DNA from 2 places in the Peribacillus aracenensis genome. Region 2 is predicted to be linked to the other one. Evidence: riboswitches for the same ligand, from Rfam matches in the RefSeq annotation. Region 2 holds a riboswitch; the other holds the start of a gene.
The links. Region 2 has a riboswitch for S-adenosylmethionine ahead of mtnW (2,3-diketo-5-methylthiopentyl-1-phosphate enolase). Riboswitches for the same ligand answer to the same signal wherever they lie in the genome.
Positions count from the first base shown of each region.

Region 1 (8,268 bases), on a different contig from region 2:
ACTGCTGAAATCATTTGATCTTCACTTTCCCAATGTGCTGACAAAATTACGATGGCAGCAGGTTTCTTCATAGTTTGCATATAATCCTTCAAAAAAGAAGTGTATCCATTCTTTTCCAAAGCTAATAGCGGTGTTCCATGTGATAAAAACAATGATGGCATCATAGAAACGATAAATCCTTTCGCATTGTAATCTCAATACCCTATACCTTAATTTACTATAGATAAACATTGTGTTCATCAATTAAATTGCAATTTCGGGGTTGTCTCATCAATAGTATCGAAGGTATACCCTTCTTTTTTTAGAAATTCAATTATATCAGGCAATGCTTTCACTGTATTCTTCATACTATTGATATCATGCAATAAGATATTAACATGCTTTTGATTTTTCGTCCCTTTTTGTACGGCAGTAATGATTTGTTGTTCACTTATTGACGGACTGAAGCCATCTGTCGAGTCAATGGACCAATCAAAGTAAATATACCCTTTTTCCTTTAGTTGTTGAAGGATTCCATTGATGATGGGCTTCGTTGCAGCCTGATGCCGCAGACGATTATTCGAGCCGCCAGGAAGGCGCACTATACGGCTTTTTATCCCATACTCCTTTTGCAGCATGGTTTCAAGCCTATTCAAATCTTGAAAGAAACTCTCAGTCGATCGATAAACGATGGAATAATCATGTGTATAAGAATGAAGGGCAATCGCATGACCCCGGGAAACCATTTCCTGATAACTTTCCTTTGCGTATGGTTCTTCATTCCCTTTAACGAAAAATGTGGCCTTAACATGATAGCCGTCCAAAATATCCAATATCTTCATGGTATTCAAAGATGGTCCGTCATCGAATGTCAAATAAGCGATTTTCTGATTTTCCTTACTTTTCAGGAGCGGTGTGATCTCTTCGGGAACCATTGCAGGTACTTGAATGTTCTGGACATCCACAGCCAACAAAATAATAATGAAGGAACCCGCCATGGAAAGAAATAATTTCAGGATATAATTCATAGGTGTTGCATCCCCTTCCTTTTGACCATTAAGATGTACCAATTAAGGGGTTTCATGCACTAAAAGGCAGCGGTAAAAAATACCGCTGCCTTTATTTAATGAGTTATCGATCGACATTGAAGTAACGGGCTTCAGGATGTGCAAAAACAATGGCTGACACGGAAGCCTCTGGTTCCATCATGAATCCTTCAGTCAATTCCACGCCAATATCCTGAGGTTGTAACAGGCGGAATAGCTTCTCCTGGTCTTCCAGATTAGGACAAGCAGGATAACCAAATGAAAACCTTTGCCCGGTGTACTTAGCGGCAAACCGCTCTTTCATGGACATTTCAATCGGATCGCTTATACCTAAATCATCCCGCATTAATTGATGAATTCTTTCTGCGAAACCTTCAGCTGTTTCGAGAGCAAGTGATTGAAGGGCGTGATTTTTCAAGAAATCGCCTTCAAGCTTTAGTTTTTCTGCCCATTTTCTAATCCCTTTTCCGGCAGTGACCAGGAAGAAACCAACATAATCCATTTGCCCGGAGGAGATTGGTTTCGCGAAGTCCGCTAAACAAAGATGCGGATTCGTATCTTGCCGGGGGAAGTCGAAAGTTTCCAAAACCTCGTTATGGTTCTCCGGGTTGTATACCAATAGCTTATCTCCTTCGCTTTGAGCAGGGAAAAATTGATAAACTGCATTCAAACCGTAATCCGGTTCCGTCTTAAGAAATTCAATCAATTCATCAACGAGTTCATTGAGTTGCACTGCTTTTTCATTCCCTTGCTTAAGCAATTCGGACACTTTACCTTTTAACCCCAAATGATGTCCAATCAGCATTTGCCTATTAATATACGGCTGGATGACATCCAATGGATAGTTTTTCAGGACGTGACGCTTGATGTCATGCGGGATTTGAACAGGAGCATCGCTTAAAGGGGCAGCTGTAGACTGCTTCCGAACAGGTTTTTCCATCGTGGCAGCAATGGCGGCATTCGCTTTCGCTCTTTCCCGTTTCTCGACTAACTCTTCCAAGTACACCACTTTTTTGTCAGAGTCATGTAAAATATTCGTTACAGCCAAACCATCCATCGCATCTTTGGAATATAAAACCGGTCCTTCATATTCAGGTGATATTTTAAAATCGGTGAATTTACGGGATAATGCTGCCCCTCCCACTAAAATTGGGGTGTCTATTCCCGCTTGCCTTAAATCCTGTGCTGTTAAAACCATTTGCTGTGCAGATTTGACAAGTAACCCTGATAGGCCAATGATGGTTGGCTCATGTTTTCGAACCTCTTCTATGATTTGTTGCGGTGCGACCTTTATTCCCAAATCAATGACTTCATAGCCATTATTGGATAGGATGATATCCACTAGGTTTTTCCCGATATCATGCACATCTCCCTTGACGGTCGCTAAAAGGATTTTCCCTTTCTTAGCACTATCTTCAGAGTTTTCCATTAGTGGTTCAAGGTGAGATACAGCCGCCTTCATCGCTTCAGCACTCTGAAGCACCTCTGCGACAATAAGTTGGTTGTCATTAAACAATCTCCCCACCTCACTCATGCCATCCATCAATGGTCCATTGATGATTTCCAATGGGGTGTCACCGCGCTCAATCGCTTCATTTAAATCCTCAACCAATCCTTCTTTCGTTCCCTCGATAATATAGTTACCTAAACGTTCATCCAATGGCAGGATCACACCATTATCCTTCTTCTCCGCTTTTTTCCCGCGATAAAACTCGGTAAAAATCGCTAAAGTTTCAGTTGAAGTCTCAAATAGCAGTGCCTCAGCCAATTTCACTTCCTCTTCCGGTATCAGAGCGAAACGTTCAAGTTTTTCTGTATTCACGATAGCATAATCGAGACCCGCCTTTGTACAATGGTAGAGGAAAACTGCATTTAATATTTCTCTTCCCCTCGCTGGCAGACCGAATGAAACGTTAGAAATGCCAAGTATCGTTAGGCATTCCGGAAACTTTTCTTTAATCGCCTTTATTCCATTCACCGTTTCCAATGCAGATCCAATATATTGTTCATCCCCTGTACCTACAGGAAATACAAGCGGATCAAAAATGATGTCACTTTTGTTCAGACCGTACTTATTAACGAGCAAATTCACAGACCGTGTAGCCACTTCCAATTTCCGTTCAGCATCAACTGCCATCCCAGTTTCATCGATGGTTCCTACGACAACGGCAGCACCATATTGATGGACTAATGGCACTATTTTTTCAAAGCGCTCTTCACCATCTTCAAGGTTTATGGAATTAATGATCGATTTTCCTTGTGAATGTTTTAATGCTTGTTCAAGCACGGCTTCATCCGTAGTATCGATGACCAATGGGACTTTCACTTTTTTGACGACCTCTTCCACAAATTCCTTCATATCGCCAAGCTCATCCCCATCTGGATCAGCAAGACAGATATCAATGACATGGGCCCCTTTTTTTACCTGGGATCGTGCAATTTCGGCAGCTGGCTCATAATGCTTTCCGCGTATCAGTTCCTTGAATTTTCGGGAACCGATAACATTCGTTCTTTCACCTACGAATAAAGGCCGCATTGAATCATCATAAATTAGCGGCTCTATGCCCGATACGGCATGACCATGGGCTGTTTCCGTAATTGTACGGGGTTTCATGCCTTCGAGGACCCTGGAAAGTTCTTTAATATGTTCTGGTGTCGTACCACAACATCCGCCAATGATATTGATCCATCCCTTTTCGGCAAATTGCTTCATTTTCTCTGCCAGTGAAGTAGGTGACTCATGATAGTGGCCTTCTTCATCAGGGAGCCCGGCATTCGGATAACAGCTAATGGCGCTATTTGATATATCTGCAAGTGTCCTGATATGGTCTATCATGAATTCCGGCCCTGTTGCACAATTAAGGCCGACCGCAACGGGCTTCATATGTTCAACCGATAAATAAAAAGCTTCTATGGACTGGCCAGCAAGTGTAGTGCCCATCGGCTCGATTGTCCCTGATATGATGACAGGCACATCTTTTCCTGTTTTAGCGAATGCTGCTTTGATTCCGGAAAAGGCAGCCTTGACATTAAGCATATCCTGACAGGTTTCCACCAATAACAAGTCTACCCCGCCATCCAAGAGACCGAGTGCCTGTTCTGCATAGGAATCGGTTAAAATATCAAAAGTCGTTCCTCCCGTTACGGAAAGCGTTTTTGTAGTTGGACCCATCGAGCCAGCTACATACCTTGGCCATTCATCATTGGAGTACTTTTCACAAGCTTTAACGGCAAGCTCAGCTGAAATCTTATTTAGCTTGTAAGCGATAGTGCTTATTTGGTATTCCTCCAGTACGATGCTGGTCGCTCCGAAGGTATTTGTTTCAATGATGTCTGCACCCGCTGCTAAATATTTTTCATGAATGGATTGGATGATTTCCGGTTGCGTCAATGATAAATATTCATTGCAGCCCTCGAATTGTTCCCCTCCAAAATCCCCTGCCGTCAAATTCTCCGCTTGAAGCATGGTTCCCATCGCCCCGTCAAGAAGGAGTATTTTAGAATTTAACTGATCTTGAATCGCTTTTTTATTCATGTACTGCCACCTCTGATGTATGTTTACTATCGACTTTTCTAATATATTTCGTAAGTTCCGCCGTCATTTCATAGCGAAGGAACGGAGTGATTAAATATATGCCCTTGAATTTTTCCCTTGCCGCATCCACTAGCTCTCGCGCGATATTCACTCCTTCAATCCTCGACTTTACAGGGTCATCCCCCGCTAACGCCATGACTCTTCTAACATTATCAGGCAATTTGATGCCTGGGATTTCATTATGGATGAATTCGGCGTTCCTGGTGCTTGTCAAGGGCATGATACCGATGAAGATCGGGGTTTCTAAATGTTTTGTGGCTTCATATACTTCTTCGATCTGCTCCACGGAATAGATTGGCTGTGTCAAGAAGGATTGGGCACCGCAGGCAATCTTCTTTTCCATTCTCAGTACCGCTTTATCCAGATATTTCACATTGGGATTAAATGCTGCAGCAATTTTGAAATTCGCCCGTTGGCCCAAACTTTGACCCGAATAGGAAAGACCTTCATTAAATTGTTTGACCATACTTATTAGGTCAAAGGAAGATAAATCATAAACCGAAGTGGCGCCCGGGAAGTCCCCAATTTTTGAAGGGTCTCCGGTGATGATCAATATTTCGTTCAGACCCACCGTCTGCAGACCCATTAAATGTGACTGCAGTCCGATCAAATTTCGATCACGGCATGTTATATGCACCATCGGCTCTATATTCAATTGGTTTTTCAGTAAATTAGCCAGTGCATCATTCGATATCCTTGGTGAGGCAAGCGAATTATCCGCTAATGTAATGGAATCGACCCCTGCTTTTTTCAAAACCTCGGCACCAGTCATGAAGCTCTCTATACCTAACTTTTTCGGAGGATCAAGTTCAACTAGAATCGTCCTTTCTGTTTTGGCCTTTTCGAACAGGGGACGTTCCAATTCTCTATCATTCACTTCAATTATTTCTATTTCACGGGATTTCGTAAATTTCTCTTTCACAGGAGCCAAACTTCCAATCGCATTCTTTACAGCTTGAATATGCAGCGGAGTCGTTCCACAGCACCCTCCTATGATTGCGGCACCCTGCTCACGAAGTTCTAGGGCACTTGAACCGAAGTATTCAGGCACAGCTTTATAGACGAGCCTTCCATCCACATAATCCGGGAGGCTGGCATTTGGGTATATGGCAATTGATGCTTGCTTTGGCAAACTCACTTCTTCCAAGGCCCGAATCATATGATGTGGACCGAGACGGCAATTCACCCCAACAACATCGGCACCCAGTTGCTCAAGTTTTTGAAAAGCTTCATTTAAATGGATTCCATTTTGAAGATTTCCCAGTTCATGCATCGAAACATTTGCTATGATCGGCAGTCCAGTTTCATATTTAACGATTTGCAGGACGGTTTCCAGTTCTTCCAGGTCATAAAATGTTTCCAAGAGAATCCCATCAGGGTCTTCCATCAAAAGACTGTATAGCTGTTCACGAAAACCCCGTTTTATCTCTTCCATGCTTAAATCCGATTTCCTGATGCTCCGCTGTGCCCCTATGGTACCGAAGACGTATGCCTTTCCTTTTGCCGCTTTTTTAGCAAGAATGACTCCCTGGCGATTGATTCTGCTTACTTCATCTTCAATTCCATACCGTTTCAATTTGTTGAAATTGGCTCCGTATGTATTCGATTGAAGGATATCTGCACCGGCTTCCAGATAGGCACGGTGGATGGACTCTATTTGATCTGGGTTCGTACAGTTTAATTCCTCATAACATTGATCGATGCCATTCGAATACAATAAGGTCCCCATTGCCCCTTCCCCAACCAGTATTCTTTCTTTCACGTCTTTACGAAAATTCATCATTACACCCTCTCTCAAAAACAATCCTGTTTTTGTCGTATTCTATGAGTATGAGAGAAAAGGAAAAAAAACCTTCTCAAAGAAGAAGGTTTTTTGAAACATTCTCCTCATCTATCAAGCTCTGCTTGCTGGATTTAGCACCTTTGCCTAAGCTGGTTGCTGAGGTTTCTTCGGGCCAGTCCCTCCACCTCTCTCGATAAGATCCATTTATATAATTTTCATAAGATTTCAAAATTTGATTATATTTAATTTACATTAATAATCTGTCAATTTCAATACCTGATCGACATTTTTTTCACTTTTGCAAAAATCATTCAACCTTTTGCAGCTTGAACCCTCTTCAAAATCCTTTGTTTCCAGTCTTCCGCTAACGAGTCTAGTGTAAGTAAAGCCTTTGCTCCTTCCAGCCCATCTCGTTTATGAAGGAGTACCTCTGCTGCATAATGAACTGAAATTTTTTCCTGCAAACGATCTATCAGCACAATATCGTTTTGTTTATTTATCGTTCCTTCTTGAAGTACTCTTGCAAAATAACCAGTGAAACTCGTTTTCAGCACGAGTTCCAAAAACTTAGGTTCTTGATTGAAATGGGAAATGGTCGAACAAGGTATCCTCCCCTGGTTAATTTGAACAATCACTTCGCCTATTTGATAAATATCGCCAATATATGTTGTTTCTTCCCTCATCCCCGCTACGGTTAAATTTTCACCGAATGCAGGGATTTCCAGTTTTTTAGAGAATTTTTCATTCCATATTGAATAATGCTCAAAGGGGTAAAAGCACAAAACGCGATCAGGACCTCCATGGAACTTTACATTACCAACCCCATCACCAATTATACCTGATTTAGTCACTGTCACATTATCCTGTTCTTGTTTATCCATTGCTGAATAGATTTCGATATTTGAAAAAATTTCTTGTTTCGGCTTCCCGGCATGAAGTGCTTTGATTTTTCCATTTTCCATTTTGCATCTTCCATTCATATTTAATTTATATCATCCTGTATGTATAAATTATACTAAAAGTCCATTTTATTCTGTAGTATTTTATAAGAATATGAAAATGCAAAAGCCTCATGAGCTGTTAAATGGGGGAAATATCATTGATTTCCAGAAAAATTCATAGGTTTGTTTCAGTAATTTTGTTGCTATTTCAGAATTAAATATGGTAGAATATGAACACAATATATAGTCGAAAACTACAACCGTTCGCCTATATGTTGATTTTCACGATTGAATTCCTCATTGTCGCTCTTTAGGGAGCGAATTTTTTTGCCTTCATTTCCAGCCACCATTTTATTTTAATTCCATTCTGGTTCTTACATCGTGATCCACTTACATATTTGCACTTTCCTTACTATGTAAATCTCCCCCCTATTAATTCACTTTCCTTACCATTTAGAAAGCAAATTACCTTGCTAAAACAAGCAGAAAGCCGAGCGACATCATGTGTCTTCCGCTCAGCTTCCTGTTTAAGCTTGTTTCTTTTTTTTCGGTGCCACTTTCTTTCGGGTCGTCTTTTTCATTTCCGTTTCATCATGTTTCGTACGGTCAATGGATGCCTGTAATGCCTCCATTAAATCGGTTACATTGTTGGAAATTGGTTCTTTTGTTTTGGCTGGAATCGTCGTCTGTCCTGCTTTCTTTGATTCAATCAATTCAAGTAACGCGGTTCGATAGTCATCGGTGTATTTTGTCGGATCGAAAGTAGTCGTTAATTGATCTATCAATAATACAGCAGTATCGATTTCTTTTTTTACAATGGTATCGGTGGCAGGAATATTCGGAACATCCGCTGTGGGGCGAACTTCATCCGGATAATGAATCGTTTCCATCACTAAGGTATTATCAACGACTCGGATTACCGCC
Region 1 covers NZ_JANZMJ010000013.1:16,341-24,608, reverse strand. Annotated here, with positions in the region: gene N0M92_RS14295 (dioxygenase family protein) at 1-164, opposite strand, end outside; gene N0M92_RS14290 (polysaccharide deacetylase family protein) at 240-1,007, opposite strand; gene metH (methionine synthase) at 1,111-4,560, opposite strand; gene N0M92_RS14280 (bifunctional homocysteine S-methyltransferase/methylenetetrahydrofolate reductase) at 4,553-6,400, opposite strand; SAM riboswitch class I at 6,505-6,603, opposite strand; gene N0M92_RS14275 (MOSC domain-containing protein) at 6,715-7,365, opposite strand; gene ku (non-homologous end joining protein Ku) at 7,872-8,268, opposite strand, start outside.
Region 1: another riboswitch for S-adenosylmethionine. It lies ahead of N0M92_RS14280 (bifunctional homocysteine S-methyltransferase/methylenetetrahydrofolate reductase); the one in region 2 lies ahead of mtnW (2,3-diketo-5-methylthiopentyl-1-phosphate enolase).

Region 2 (7,250 bases):
AATACAGAGGTAAAATTTCTCCAATACTGGTTTTCGGGCACGGGGATGGGCATTTTCATCCAAAAGCTCACGACGGATGAGTTCCGCCAACACTTCCCTTCCACCTCCATCGATCACCTTACGATTGTTCCATATGCTTAAATAAGCCATCAGTAATTCTTCTTGCCTGACATTTTCTTTCATGTTATCCCTTCCATCCATTACTAATTTATACATATTAATGTTCAAGTTTGTAAAGACTATCTTAATAATACGATCACGCTTTTAAAAATTCAAAAAAGGAGTGAGTACAATGTCTCAAGTATACCGCTGCCCGAATTGCCGGACAAATAAATCTCGCTTCAATCTCATTCAGCAAGTAGCAACCCCCATTAAAAAGGATCCGCAGTCAGGTGAGATCATTGAACAATATTCGAACGATGACCTTCAGCCATTCCATCTAGCCTATAATGGTCCTGAAGTTCGGGTTCAATGTGCTGCTTGCGGATTGATAGAAGACGAAAAGACATTTGCCGCCTTTGGAATGCAACAATAAAAATGGTCAGACCCATTTGTGGGTCTGACCATTTTTTCAATCTTTTCCTACCGACATCTTAGCTCGGTCTATGGCGATTGGAATGGCTTTTCCATCCTCATATCCTTCATCCAATAATGCATTGGCGATTTCTATAGCCTTTTCCCTTACATCTTTATCTAGATTCTTCATCGAGTTTGGGTAATCGTCCTTATTCCATGGCACTAAAACCGCCTCCTTGATAAGAATGTCTCCTTTTTATGTTTCCCTTCTTTAATGGGCGGTAAACTTTTATCGGGCAGCTTTCAATTCCAAAGCTTTCAACTGACCGATCAACATTTCCTTATCCAACTTTTCCCCGATCATGACGATATTCAATGGCATTTTCATCATTTCATTCATATACATTGGCATTCCGTATGAGTATTGGAATAAATGGGGGTATTGTGAATGTGTAAAGGAAATGTATCCTTTCATCCGATAGACCGTTTCCGGCAGAGCCCTAAGCCACTCTTCAAAGTCGGTTTGTGCCACGGCACCTTCGAATGTATGAACGACTGCAGTTAAATGCAAATGGTCCTGTACATCAAGCTTTTGATGGCCATTATGCCGTTTTCTTTGCATTTGCTGCAATGATGCCAAGGATACGGCTGCATACTCCGTCAATAAACATACAGCATCCGGATTCAGCGCTTGTATCGTATATATCAGCTGTGCGGCATCCATCTCACTTACCAAATCCACTTTATTCAATAATATGAAATCGGCATGGTGGATTTGCTCGGCAAGCAACTGCCGAAGCTGTGGAGACAGTTCCTCCCGATCGCGCCACCTTAATAAATCGACGACAGTGATAATCCCTTTATACTCCAGCCTTTTGGCGAAGATCGGCGACATGATGCCATCCAATACTTCAACTGGATGAGCTGCGCCCGTCGTTTCAATATAAACCGCATCCAGTTCATTTTCCGTTAGCAATTCATGAAGCTGAACCTCCAGTTTATCTTGAATTGTGCAGCAAATGCACCCGTCAAACAGCTCCTTAAGAGGCACTCCATCACCAATGAGTCCGCTGTCAACCGATACACTGCCGAGCTCATTTAACAGCACGGCCACTTTTCTACCCGCTTCACTTTCCTGTTTTAAAATATTTCGAAGAAGCGTCGTTTTCCCGCTGCCGAGAAAGCCGCCCAATATGTACACTTCGGTTGTTTTCATTCTTATCTGCTCCTATGATCCGGGTAAATTCGATTCCATTAAATTTTATCATACTTATCTTACTAAAGCACTTGCCGGATCGACATAAAAAAAACAGCCCGTAAGCTGGTTTCAAACATAGACAAATTCGAAGAAAAGCGAGTTCGACTGTAGTTTTTTATTTAAAAACGTCCAGTCGATTTCAGAAATCCGCTCTCTTTCCGCCGACTGTCTGACAGGCCTCATCGGCGCAAGCATCTGTGGAATCTCGGCTAGCCAGCTATTCGGCTGGAGTGTCGCAAATTTCTTCAATCTTGCGAGATTTCTTTCCTGAAAAATAGAAAAACCATAAAGGATTAATCATGTTTTTTTAAAAAATCAAGGTTAGGTGAGACCTTTCCGTCTTCCCTTTTGTCTGCAAACAGAAACCAGCCCGTAAGCTGGTTTTGCAACAATGATTATGCTTGAACTTCGTCTTTTTCGTAAATCGGCACCCATCCTGCCGCTGTAACGAAAATACGGACAGCAACAGTTTTCCGATCTTCTGCGAGTGTGAAATAATGTCTTGTTGATTCTGGTACACTAATAAGATCTCCTGGATTAAGACGTACATCAAACCACTGTTTATCATTGCCTTCTATGGCGAAGATACTAGTACCACCTGCTATGAAACGCACTTCATCATCTTCATGGTGATGTTCCTGCTTAAAGTTTTCAAGCATTTGATCCAAGTTCGGATTTGCATCTGATAATGTGATGATATCATGCGCTTTATAACCTCTTCTTTCAGAGATTTCCGCTATCTCTGATTGGAATGTTACAAGGATTTCCTCCTTGTCAGCATCTGTTAGATCGTATTTTTCCACAAGATGGGCCGGTAATTTAGAAATGTCCCATTGTTCATAAATAACCCCTTGTGTTTCTAAAAATCCTTTTACCTGTTCACCGTTTTCAAGAACCTCGTTTGTTTCATGGAATCTGATCGTCGCCATCATTCATTCCTCCTCTATGAGTGTTTATCTTAAAGAAACTGCAAACGCCTTTTGTTGATTAAGCAATAGTTGGTATTGAAATAAAAATTCGCAAGCTTCAAGTATTCTTTTTGCTTCGAGTCCGCTTTTACCCCAAACCGTAATGCCATGATTGCGAATCAGCACGGCGCCAGAGTCTGCTTCGACATGTAGCTTAAACTTATCAGATAACAACGGAATGTCAGCGTGATTATATATGATTGGAATCCGAAGCTCCGAATCCTCCTCCCATCGATCGGTCGCTTTAATGATTTCATGGTTACGGAAGGAAACCTGGCCTTCATCTCCGTACAATTCTGATATCACATTATTTTCAACAGTATGGACATGGAGTACACAGTTCGCATTGGTTTTCCGGTAAATGACTGTATGAAGTAAAGTTTCGGCCGATGGTCTTAGGTTCGTTTCTTCAACTGGTTTTCCTTTTAAATCCACCAGTAAAAAGTCCGAATCCGTTTGCTTCCTTTTATCCTTACCGCTTGCCGTAATATAGAAGAAAGCGCTTTTGGGCTCGCGGATGGACAAGTTCCCGCTCGTTCCCATAAACCAATCCCTTTCGGCCAGTTCAGCTTTAATATCTGCCAACTCCCGCCATTCTTTAGAATGATTGTTCACGCTTTAACCGCCTCCTGCCGCTTTAAAATGTCAATTACATCAAAAAATGTTTCAAATCCTTGATGTGGAATTCCTTCCCTTTCGCATTTTTCAAGCAGTATGTCACGGGCTATGACAAAATCGGCCTGTTTGGCCGCTTCAAAATCCGTTACTGAATCTCCAATAACGAATTTAAAACTTTCCGCACCCGCTATTTCCCTCATAATGGATGGCTTGCAGCAACCGCAATCATTATTACATTGATCATCACAATCATGCGGCCACTCAATATAAATCTTTTCCTTATCAAAAAATGCATGGTTGCAATAAACGGACTCTGTTGGCAAGATATCATTTAAAAGCGGTGCAATGAAAAAATCCATTCCCCCGCTTACTATATATAAAGGGATGTTGGCTTGTTTCGTATACTCAACGAATTCATAAAACCCAGGACGAATGCCGGCCGTATTTCTTACATATTGGATGATATCATCCTTCAAGCCACTATCAAGCAGTGAAAACATCTCCCCAACTCCTGAAGATATACTGATTTTTTGCTGAAGGACATCGTCTTTCAACGCTTCCCATTCCGGAGGAGCAAATTTTTTCATGATGGAAATGATATTATCCGTGTTGGTGATCGTTCCGTCAAAGTCACAAAAGATGATCGGTTTCATTATTCTTATAGGCCTCCCCATAACACAAGAGCTTTTTTTAGCGTTTCTTCCTCAGCAGCCGCTTCAGATAGATCCTTTCCTGCTAGAACGGCTTCCACAGCAGAACGGAAAGCCTTGGCCCCGCCTTCTGCTCCGTCGGGGTGCCCGTGAACTCCCCCTCCAGCATTAATCACGCTATCGAGCCCAAAATCCTTGATCAGGTCCGGAACCATGCCCGGATGAATGCCTGCAGAAGGAACAGGGAAGGCTTTTTTCCATGAAAGTTCATCCTTTGTCAGAGCTTCAGCAATCGCCAAGGTCTCCTTTTTTTCCAGTGCGACATTTCCATAAGGGGATGGGAACAAAGATAAATCCGCACCTGATAACCTTACTAATTTACCAAGTAATAATGGATAGCCGATCCCGTAAAATGATGAAGCTGCCAATGCCCCGCTATAGGCGGGGTGCGCCATGATCGGCAACTTGATACGATCATGTTCACTCAAGGCCTGCAATACATCCAAACCATATGTATGAACGTTGAACAATAAAGCATCTGCCCCTGCTTCAGCCGCCTGCTCTGCCTTATCCAGTAATTCAAATGTTTTCCCTGATAGATTGACAGCATATAAAGTACGGTGGCCAGTGGTTTCATGGACTTCATTCAATATTCTTTTTCCCGTTTTTATTCTATCGAAAAATGGAGTCAGTTCCTGGTCGAAGAGGATCTCATCATCTTTAACTAGGTCGACGCCCCCTAATGCTTGTTGCCTCAGTTGCTCATTATGGAATGCCAGGTCTCTTCCTAATACACCTTTAAAGATGCTCATCACCAGAGGACGGTTAAATACGCCAATCTTTTCCCTTATGCCTCCAATGCCAAATTGCGGTCCGGGAAAAGCGTTTTGAATATCACCGACAAAATCCAGGTCTATGAGTTTTATTTCTCCGTCCAATGAAAGTTTGCCGAAGACAGTCGTGAGGATTGCAGGTAAATCAAGGGAAAAATTCCCTGCCGGATAGGCAATTTTAATAAGCGAACGGTATACTTTACGATTAAAGTAGCTGTTTGCCCTCTCTTCTTCCAAAAGTGGTGTCACCGATACAACGCGCCCCTTATGTTTTTCCAGTTGTTTCTGGACTAAATGTGGCAGGTCCGTCCATGTCCCGACAGTCAAACCTAGGGCAATGCTCTCTGCTTTTTTCTCATGATTTCCAGTGAAGTCATGAATTAAATAAGTAGCGACTATCTCGCTCATCTGATCACTCCTATAACACGTTAGTAAACTCTCGATGTCATTAAACTGAAATGGTCTCAAAATGGCAAAAGCCCCTTCATAAAGAAGAGGCTTTAAAAAGCCATCTTCTTATCTCCCAGCCATTGGCTGCAAGAATTAGCACCGTGCCTTGTGGATTTCAGGAAATCCGGCGAAGAATTCCGCCCCATTTTACAATGGAATTACGGTCGGTTGCTGGGCTTCATAGGGCTAGTCCCTCCACCTGCTCAAAATAAGAAAACGCTGATATATAAATTGCATTCAAGTATCGAAAGATTAAGAATTTATTTTGTATTCTGACAGGTAATCCCTACTTTGTCAATAAGTTTTAACTATTTTAACGGTGAATAAGTCGGATACCTCAATCCATCGTTAAAATAAGTTTAATGTACGTATTCGTTCCACAGCCTCTTCAAGCCGTTCTTCCGAGGTCAGCAGCCCTACCCTGACGTAACCTTCGCCAAATTCACCGAATCCATTCCCTGCGGCAACAGCTACGTGGGCATGCGCTAATAAATAGTCTGCAAAACTCTCTGACGTAAAACCTTTAGGTACCTTGAGCCAGGCAAAAAACGATGCCGCAGGCGCTTTGACATCCCAGCCGATTGCCCTCAATCCCTCAATGAAAACATTCCTTCGACCTTCGTACATCTGCACTAACTGCTCTACACAGCTCTGCGAATCAAGCAAAGCACTTGCCGCAGCTTCTTGTATCGCCGGGAAAAGACTCACATAAAGATGGTCTTGTAATAGTTCAAGAGCTTCTATTACACTCTTATTCCCCACTGCGAAGCCTACTCTCCATCCTGCCATATTGTATGTTTTCGATAGTGTGTATATTTCTATTCCTACATCCTTCGCTCCCTCCGATTGGAGAAAGCTTATCGGTTTTTTTCCGTCGAATCCGATCGCGCCATAAGCGAAATCGTGGACCACACAAATGGAATGCTCTTTTGCGAAGGAGACGGTTTCATCAAAGAAACTATCAGTTGCAGAAGCACCTGTGGGATTATTCGGATAGTTCAAGAACATCATTTTGGCTTTATCAAGTACTTCTTTATGTATGTCATCATATTTCGGAAGAAAATCATTTTCTTCTGTCAGAGGCATGAGTTCGGTCTTTGCCCGGGCTAAAACAACTCCGGAAAGATAATCGGGATAGCCGGGATCTGGAACAAGGATTGTATCACCTGGATTCAATAAACACTGCGGCAGTTCGACAAGACCTGCCTTCCCCCCGAAGAGAATCGCCACTTCGCTATTCGGATCCAGCTTGACACCGTATTCTCGTTCATAAAAGACGGCGGCAGCATCTTTCAAATATTGATGTCCCCGGAATGGCGAATATTTATGATTAATCGTTTTTTCAGCAGCCGACTGCAAACTTTTCACGATATGTTCTGGCGTCGGCTGATCAGGGTTTCCCTGGCCTAAATTAATGACATCATGTCCTTGCTCCGTGATTGCATTGACTTTTGCGACTAGTGAAGCAAAAAACTGCTTGGGCAGGTCCTGAAGCTGGCCGGATTTTTCGAATTGCAACATTTATACACCTTCTCTGAAATTTCTTGAAATTCTAGTCACAAATGATATATGTTTATCATAGTCTTGTAAAGCATTTTTTACATGTGGAGGTTTTAATCGATGAAATGGAAAATAGCTTGTATTCAAATGGATATAGCCTTTGGTCAACCGGATATCAATTTTCAGGTTGCAGAACAATGGTTGGAAAAAGCAACACGGTCAGAACCCGATATCGTCATTTTACCGGAGCTTTGGACAACAGGATACGACTTGACCAGGTTAAATGAGATTGCTGATCAGGAGGCAGAAAAAACGATTGAATTTTTAAAAACACAGGCACAAAAACACCAGATTCACATCATAGGCGGTTCCATCGCGAAAAAGACAAGCAAGGGAATCTATAACACGATGATCATCATCGATAAACATGGGAATCTCATTAAAGAATATGATAAGC
Region 2 covers NZ_JANZMJ010000033.1:334-7,583, forward strand. Annotated here, with positions in the region: gene N0M92_RS23450 (hypothetical protein) at 1-183, opposite strand, end outside; gene N0M92_RS23455 (DNA alkylation repair protein) at 293-535, shown strand; gene N0M92_RS23460 (DUF2188 domain-containing protein) at 572-739, opposite strand; gene N0M92_RS23465 (CobW family GTP-binding protein) at 806-1,732, opposite strand; gene N0M92_RS23470 (cupin domain-containing protein) at 2,170-2,703, opposite strand; gene N0M92_RS23475 (methylthioribulose 1-phosphate dehydratase) at 2,728-3,357, opposite strand; gene N0M92_RS23480 (2-hydroxy-3-keto-5-methylthiopentenyl-1-phosphate phosphatase) at 3,354-4,013, opposite strand; gene mtnW (2,3-diketo-5-methylthiopentyl-1-phosphate enolase) at 4,019-5,251, opposite strand; SAM riboswitch class I at 5,357-5,508, opposite strand; gene N0M92_RS23490 (pyridoxal phosphate-dependent aminotransferase) at 5,642-6,814, opposite strand; gene N0M92_RS23495 (carbon-nitrogen family hydrolase) at 6,914-7,250, shown strand, end outside.